Regions from separate parts of the Nonomuraea coxensis DSM 45129 genome, predicted to be linked through region 2. Evidence: riboswitches for the same ligand, from Rfam matches in the RefSeq annotation. Region 2 holds a riboswitch; the other holds the start of a gene.

Region 1 (3,395 bases), 2.3 Mb from region 2:
TGGGCTGCAGCGAGACCGCGTCGTAGCCGGTGACCTCGGCGAGCCAGCGCTCCAGCGTGCCGATCAGCTCCAGGTAGCCCTCGGCCTGCTCGACCGGCGCGTACGGGTGCACGCCCGCGAACTCCGGCCAGGTGATCGGCTCCATCTCGGTGCTGGCGTTGAGCTTCATCGTGCAGGAGCCGAGCGGGATCATCGACCGGTCGAGCGCGATGTCCTTGTCCTGGAGCCGGCGCAGGTAGCGCAGCATCGCGGTCTCGGAGCGGTGGCTGTGGAAGACCGGGTGGGTGAGGTAGCCGGACTCGCGCAGCAGCTCGGCGGGCAGCGCGTCGGCGGTGGCCTCGACGTCGACGTCCTGCCCTGGCACGCCGAACGCGGCCCAGACGGCGCGCAGCTCGGCCGCGCCGGTCTTCTCGTCGCAGGCGACCGAGACGTGGTCGTCGTCGGCCCGCCACAGGTTGACGCCGCGCTCGGCGGCGGCGGCGACCACCTCGGAGGCCCGTCCGGGCACCCGGACGAGGACGGTGTCGAAGAACGCGCCGTGCACGACCTCCAGCCCGCCCGCGCGCAGGCCCTCGGCGAGGGCGGCGGCGTGCCGGTGGGCGCGCAGCGCGATGCGGCGCAGGCCCTCGGGGCCGTGGTAGACGGCGTACATGCCGGCGATGACGGCCAGCAGCACCTGCGCGGTGCAGATGTTGCTGGTGGCCTTCTCGCGGCGGATGTGCTGCTCGCGGGTCTGCAGGGCGAGCCGGTAGGCGGGGTCGCCGTCGGCGTCCACGGACACGCCGACCAGCCGGCCGGGGAGCTGGCGCTGCAGGCCCTCGCGGACGGACATGTAGGCGGCGTGCGGGCCGCCGAAGCCGAACGGCACGCCGAAGCGCTGGGAGGAGCCGATCGCGATGTCGGCGCCCAGCTCGCCCGGCGCGGCCACGAGGGTGAGCGCGAGCAGGTCGGCGGCGGCCACGACGAGCGCCCCGGCCTCGTGCGCGGCGGCGGCCACGGCGCGGAAGTCGCGCAGCCGCCCGGAGGCGCCCGGGTACTGGACGAGCACGCCGAAGCACTCGGGCAGCGGGCTCCCGTCGAGCGGGTGCTCGGCGAGCTCGATGCCGAGCGGCTCGGCGCGGGTGGCGAGCACCCGCTTGGTCTGCGGCAGGGCGTCGGCGTCGACCACGAACACGTGGCTCTTGGAGCGGCCGGCGCGCCGGGCGAGGGTCATGGCCTCGGCGGCGGCGGTGGCCTCGTCGAGCAGGGACGCGCCGGCGACGGGGAGTCCGGTCAGGTCGGAGACGACGGTCTGGAAGTTGAGCAGCGCCTCCAGCCGCCCCTGCGAGATCTCCGGCTGGTACGGCGTGTACGCGGTGTACCAGCCCGGGTTCTCCAGCAGGTTGCGGCGGATCACCGCGGGCGTGACCGTGTCGTGGTAGCCGAGGCCGATCATGGAGGTGAGCACCCGGTTGCGGCCGGCCAGGGCGCGCAGTTCGGCGATCGCCTCGCTCTCGCCGACGGCGGCGGGCAGCGTGAGCCGGTCCTTGGCCCGGATGGCCTCGGGGACCGCCACGGCCACCAGGTCGGCGACGGACTCGAAGCCCACGGTCTCCAGCATGCGCTGCTGGTCGGCCTCGGACGGGCCGATGTGGCGGCCGGCGAACGGCGGCTCGGCCAGGGACGTGGGCGCGGACGGCGGCGGCGAAGCCGGCAGGGACTCTGACAGAGCGGTCATGGACGGTGCCTCCCGAGGCTTATGGAGACCGGCGCCGGGGCGCGGGCGGATGCCGGGTCTCCCCCTCTGTCAGCGCGGGCGTCACCGCGACCTGAGAGCTTCGCCTCGAACGGAGGCTTGCACCGTCGGTGAGGCGCGCCTGGCGGGCGTGCCTGCTTTCCAGAGTTGCCTCACCCGAGCGGTACCGGTTGCCTGAGAGATTCCGGGGAGGGTTGCTCCTTCGGCGCCCCAGGACCAGGTGGTGCCCGGGGACTCTCCCGCACGGGGTCGTCAGCCTTACCTGTCCTAGGTTACTACTCTGGACGTTACGGGCGAATTACTACCCCAGGCGCCGGGCACGGCGGCGCTGGGCGAGCTCGTCAGCGGGGTGGTCGGCCGGGACGTTGTCCTCGACCGCCGCGCGTTCCCCCGGCAGCTCCGCGAGGCTTCCCTCGACCTCACGCCAGACCCGGCCGAGCGCGATGCCGAACACGCCCTGGCCGCCCTGGAGGAGGTCTATCACCTCGTCGGCCGAGGTGCACTCGTAGACGCTGACGCCGTCGCTCATGAGCGTGATCTGCGCGAGGTCGGCGACCCCGCGGTCACGCAGGTGCTGCACGGCCGTGCGGATCTGCTGCAGCGACACCCCGGTGTCGAGGAGCCGCTTGACGACCTTGAGCACCAGGATGTCGCGGAAGCTGTAGAGCCGCTGGGAGCCCGAGCCGTGCGCGGCCCGGATGGTCGGCTCCACCAGGCCCGTCCGGGCCCAGTAGTCGAGCTGCCTGTAGGTGATGCCGGCCGCCGCACAGGCGGTGGGCCCGCGGTACCCGATGTCGTCCGGCACGGCCGCCGGACGCTCGTCGAAGAGCAGCCCCTGCTCCCCGGCACGCTGCCGCGCGTCCTCGCGCCGCACCGGATCTTCCTGGCCGGCCGTCTTTCCCTCGCCGCTGCTGACCGCCACGCGGACCTCCGGCTTTCTCTCATCCCGCGGCCCGATCTGGGGGTTCATATAGGGCGACCGCGGGTTTCACTTGCACCGTAGGACCGTGACCATGCTCAGTCAACGATCCGGCTCGGCGCGTCGTGAAGCGTAAATGCACCGAAATACCTACCCCGCCCTGCCAAAGTCCTCGGGAGTGATCGTGTCAAGGAACTCCCTGAACTTCTCCACCTCGTCCTCCTGGTCGTCCGGGATGACCACGCCGGCCTCCTGGACCACCTCCTCGCTGGCGAAGATGCGTGCTCCGGTGCGCAGGGCGAGCGCGATGGAGTCGGAGGGCCGCGCGCTCACCTCCACGCCGTTGGAGAACACCAGGTCGGCGAAGAAGATGCCGTCACGCAGTGCGACGATGTTGACCGCGCGCAGGCCGACGCCCAGCGCGCTCAGCACGTCGCGGAACAGGTCGTGGGTAAGCGGCCGCGGCGGCGGTTCCTCCGCTTGGGCGAGGGCGATGGCCGTCGCCTCGGTCATGCCGATCCAGATGGGAAGGAACCGTTCCCCGTGTGCCTCCTTGAGCAAGACGATCGGTTGATTTGTGGGCATTTCGACTCTTACGCCCACGACCTCCATCTGCAACACGGGCTGCTCCGTATTCCTGACCGGTGACCCGGCACAGCTCTTGGTTCGTCGCTTCTGCTGACTGGCTACTTCATTTCAACGTAACACCCGGGAGGCCCCGATTGCTCCCCGGCCGCCGGT
Region 2 (3,395 bases):
GGGAGGGAGATCTTGCGTTCGAAGACGAGGTCCTCGCCGACGACGAACGGGATCTCGTGGCGGCCGTGGAGGCGTACGGTGCCGGAGGCGCGCATGGCGGCCAGGCGCTCGTCGACGGTGTCGACGTCCACCAGCTCCGGCTTCTCGCCCGACAGGCCCAGCAGGACGGCCTTGTCGCTGCCGTGCCCCTTGCCGGTCAGGCCGAGCGAGCCGTAGAGGATCGCCTCGACGCGGGCCACCCGCTCCAGCAGGCCGTCCTCGTGCAGGCCCCGGGCGAACTTGTGCGCGGCCGCCATCGGGCCGCCCGTGTGGGAGCTGGAGGGCCCAATGCCGATCTTGAAGAGGTCGAAGACGCTGATCGCCATTGATGTGCGCCTTTCACTGGGACGGCGCCGGGGCCCCGGTGAGGGCCCCGGCGGGGAGATCAGGACTCGCCGGAGGTGAGGGCGGTGTACTCCTCGGGAGACAGCAGGTCCTCAGGCTCGCCCTCGATGCGCACCCGGAACATCCACCCTTCCCCGTAGGGGTCGCTGTTCACCAGGGACGGGTCGTCGGCCACGTTCTGGTTGACCTCGACCACCTCGCCGCCGACGGGCGCGTAGATCTCGCTGACGGACTTGGTGGACTCCACCTCGCCGACCGAGTCGCCGGCCTCGACGTTCGCGCCGACCTCGGGGAGCTGCACGAAGACGACGTCACCCAGGGCCTCGGCGGCGAACTCGGTGATGCCCACGGTGATGGTCAGGCCGTCGTCCAGCCCGGCCACCCACTCGTGTTCCTTGGTGTAGCTCAGCTCGTCAGGGATGTTGCTCACTTCTTCCTCCTGTAAAAGGGCAGCTCTACGAGGTCCACGGGTTCTTGGCTGCCCCGGATGTCCACTGCCAGGCCTTCGCTCGCGCCGGCGTCGACGTAGGCCATCGCGATGGGCTTGCCCAGGGTCTGGGAAGGCGCGCCGCTGGTGACCTCGCCGACGACGGCGCCGTCCCGCGTCACCGGGTAGCCGTGCCTCGGCACCCGGCGGCCCCGCGCGACCAGGCCGACGAGGCGGCGGCGTGGCTGGTCGTCCTTGACCGCCTCCAGCGCCGCCCGTCCGACGAAGTCGCCGGGCTTGTCGAATTTCACCACTCTGCCCAGTCCCGCGTCGAACGGGGTCAGCTCCGCGCCGAGCTCGTTGCCGTACAGCGGCATGCCGGCCTCCAGCCGGAGCGTGTCGCGGGCGGACAGGCCCGCGGGCGCGAGGCCGTACGGCTCCCCGGCGGCGGTGAGCGCGGCCCAGAGCGGCACGGCGTCCTGGTTCGCGACGAAGAGCTCGAAGCCGTCCTCGCCGGTGTAGCCGGTGCGGGCGATCAGCGCCTCGCGGCCGTCGACCAGGGCGGGCAGGCCGGCGTAGTACTTGAGCCCGGCGAGGTCGGCGTCGGTCAGCGTGGCCAGGATCTCCTGCGCGCGCGGGCCCTGGACGGCGATGAGGGCGTAGCGGTCGGAGCGGTCCTCGACGGCCGCGTCGTACGCTTTGGCCCGCTCCTGGAGTTCCTGGGCGACCTTGAGGTAGTTCGAGGCGTTGGCGACCACCATGAACTCCTCGTCCCCGAGCCGGTAGACGATGAGGTCGTCGAGCACCCCGCCCCGCTCGTCGACGATCATGGTGTAGCGGGCCCGGCCGGTCGCGAGCGCGGACAGGTGGCCGACCAGCGCGTAGTCCAGGGCCTCGGCGGCCTGGGAGCCGGTCACGAAGATCTCGCCCATGTGGGAGAGGTCAAACAGCCCGGCGGCCTCGCGCACGGCCTTGTGCTCGGCGGACTCGCTGCCGTACCGGAGGGGCATGAGCCAGCCGGCGAAGTCGGTGAGGGTGGCGCCCAGGCTCTCGTGGACGTCGCGTAGCGGTGTCGGTCGGGACATGTGTCGCACCTCAGGACAGGAGTGGATGCCAGCATCCTCCCCCTCTGTCATCGATGCCTGAGAGCTTCGCCCGATTTTTGCCGGACTTTCACCTTCGGCGAGGCCAAGAGCCTGCTTTCCAGAGGCCACCTCGTCCGTGCGGTCCTTTGCCTTGAGAGGTTCGCGGGGAGGGCTTGCTCCTTCAGGGACTCTGACCGGCTGTCAGAGTGCTCTCCCGCACGGTGTCGACGGTGATGCCCGCCAGCCTAGTGCCGGTACGGGGCATTTGTCGCCTACGGGTCTCAGCAGGCCGCGACCAGCGCCTCGAACACCGCGCCGTCCTCGGCCTCCTCCGGATGCCACTGCACGGCCATCGCGAACGACGCCGACTCCAGCTCCACCGCCTCGACCGTGCCGTCCCCGGCGGTCGCGGTCACCGTCAGGCCGGGAGCGAGCCGGTCCACGGCCTGGTGGTGGTAGTGCGGGACCGTCACCGGCTCCGCGCCGAGCGCCTTCGCCAGGCGGCTGCCGGGCACCGGCGTCACCGGCAGGTGGCCGAACACGCCCGGCCCCGGCGCGTGCCCCGTGTGCCCTGCCACGTCCGGCAGGTGCTGGTGGAGGGTGCCGCCGAGGGCCACGTTGAGCACCTGGAGGCCCCGGCAGACCCCCAGGTAGGGAAGCCCGGCGTCCAGCGCCCGCGCCAGCAGCGCGAACTCCGCCTCGTCGCGGAAGCCGCGCACGTAGCCGGTGCGCTCGTGCGGCCGCGCGCCGTACCTGGCCGGGTCGATGTCGCCGCCACCGGCGAGGACGAGCCCGTCGAGACCGCGCAGCGCCCCGGCGGGCTCGCCGGCCGGCGGCAGCACGACGGGCTGGCCGCCGGCCCGCACGACCTGCTCGACGTACATGTACGGCAGCAGCGCCACGCTCACGTCCGTCCAGACCGTGAACGTGGCGGGCTCCACGTAGGAGGTGATCCCGATCAACGGGCGACGCACGACGAGCTCCCCCTAGAGCGGCGTCACGTAGGCGCCGCTGATGCCGCCGTCCACCAGGAACTGGCTGGCCGTGATGAACGAGGAGTCGTCGCTGGCCAGGAACGCCACGGCCGCCGCGATCTCCGACGCCTCGGCGAAGCGCCCGAGCGGCACGTGCACCAGCCGCCGCTGCGCCCGCTCCGGGTCCTTGGCGAACAGCTCCTGGAGCAGCGGCGTGTTCACCGGCCCCGGGCAGAGCGCGTTGACCCTGATCCCCTCGCGGGCGAACTGCACGCCGAGCTCCCGCGACATCGCCAGCACCCCGCCCTTGGAGGCGGTGTAGGAGATCTGCGAGGTCGCCGAGCCCATCACGGCCACGAACGACGCGGTGTTGATGATCGAGCCCTTGCCCTGCCGCCGCATGTACGGGATCGCGTGCTTGCAGCACAGGTAGACGCTCGTGAGGTTGACCTCCTGGACCCGGCGCCAGGCGTCGAGCCCGGTCTCCAGGATGGAGTCGTCGTCGGGCGGCGAGATGCCGGCGTT

The links. Region 2 has a riboswitch for glycine ahead of gcvT (glycine cleavage system aminomethyltransferase GcvT). Riboswitches for the same ligand answer to the same signal wherever they lie in the genome.
Region 1: it holds a riboswitch for glycine, as region 2 does, so the genes downstream of both, gcvP (aminomethyl-transferring glycine dehydrogenase) here and gcvT (glycine cleavage system aminomethyltransferase GcvT) in region 2, are expected to answer to the same signal.

The regions. Positions count from the first base shown of each region.
Region 1 is NZ_CP068985.1:4,052,838-4,056,232, reverse strand. Features, by position in the region: gene gcvP (aminomethyl-transferring glycine dehydrogenase) at 1-1,717, opposite strand, end outside; glycine riboswitch at 1,887-1,987, opposite strand; gene Nocox_RS18945 (MerR family transcriptional regulator) at 2,037-2,657, opposite strand; gene Nocox_RS18940 (bifunctional nuclease family protein) at 2,805-3,275, opposite strand.
Region 2 is NZ_CP068985.1:1,733,449-1,736,843, forward strand. Features, by position in the region: gene Nocox_RS08455 (L-serine ammonia-lyase) at 1-365, opposite strand, end outside; gene gcvH (glycine cleavage system protein GcvH) at 425-814, opposite strand; gene gcvT (glycine cleavage system aminomethyltransferase GcvT) at 811-1,896, opposite strand; glycine riboswitch at 1,931-2,025, opposite strand; glycine riboswitch at 2,026-2,123, opposite strand; gene Nocox_RS08470 (gamma-glutamyl-gamma-aminobutyrate hydrolase family protein) at 2,178-2,870, opposite strand; gene Nocox_RS08475 (3-oxoacyl-ACP reductase) at 2,883-3,395, opposite strand, start outside.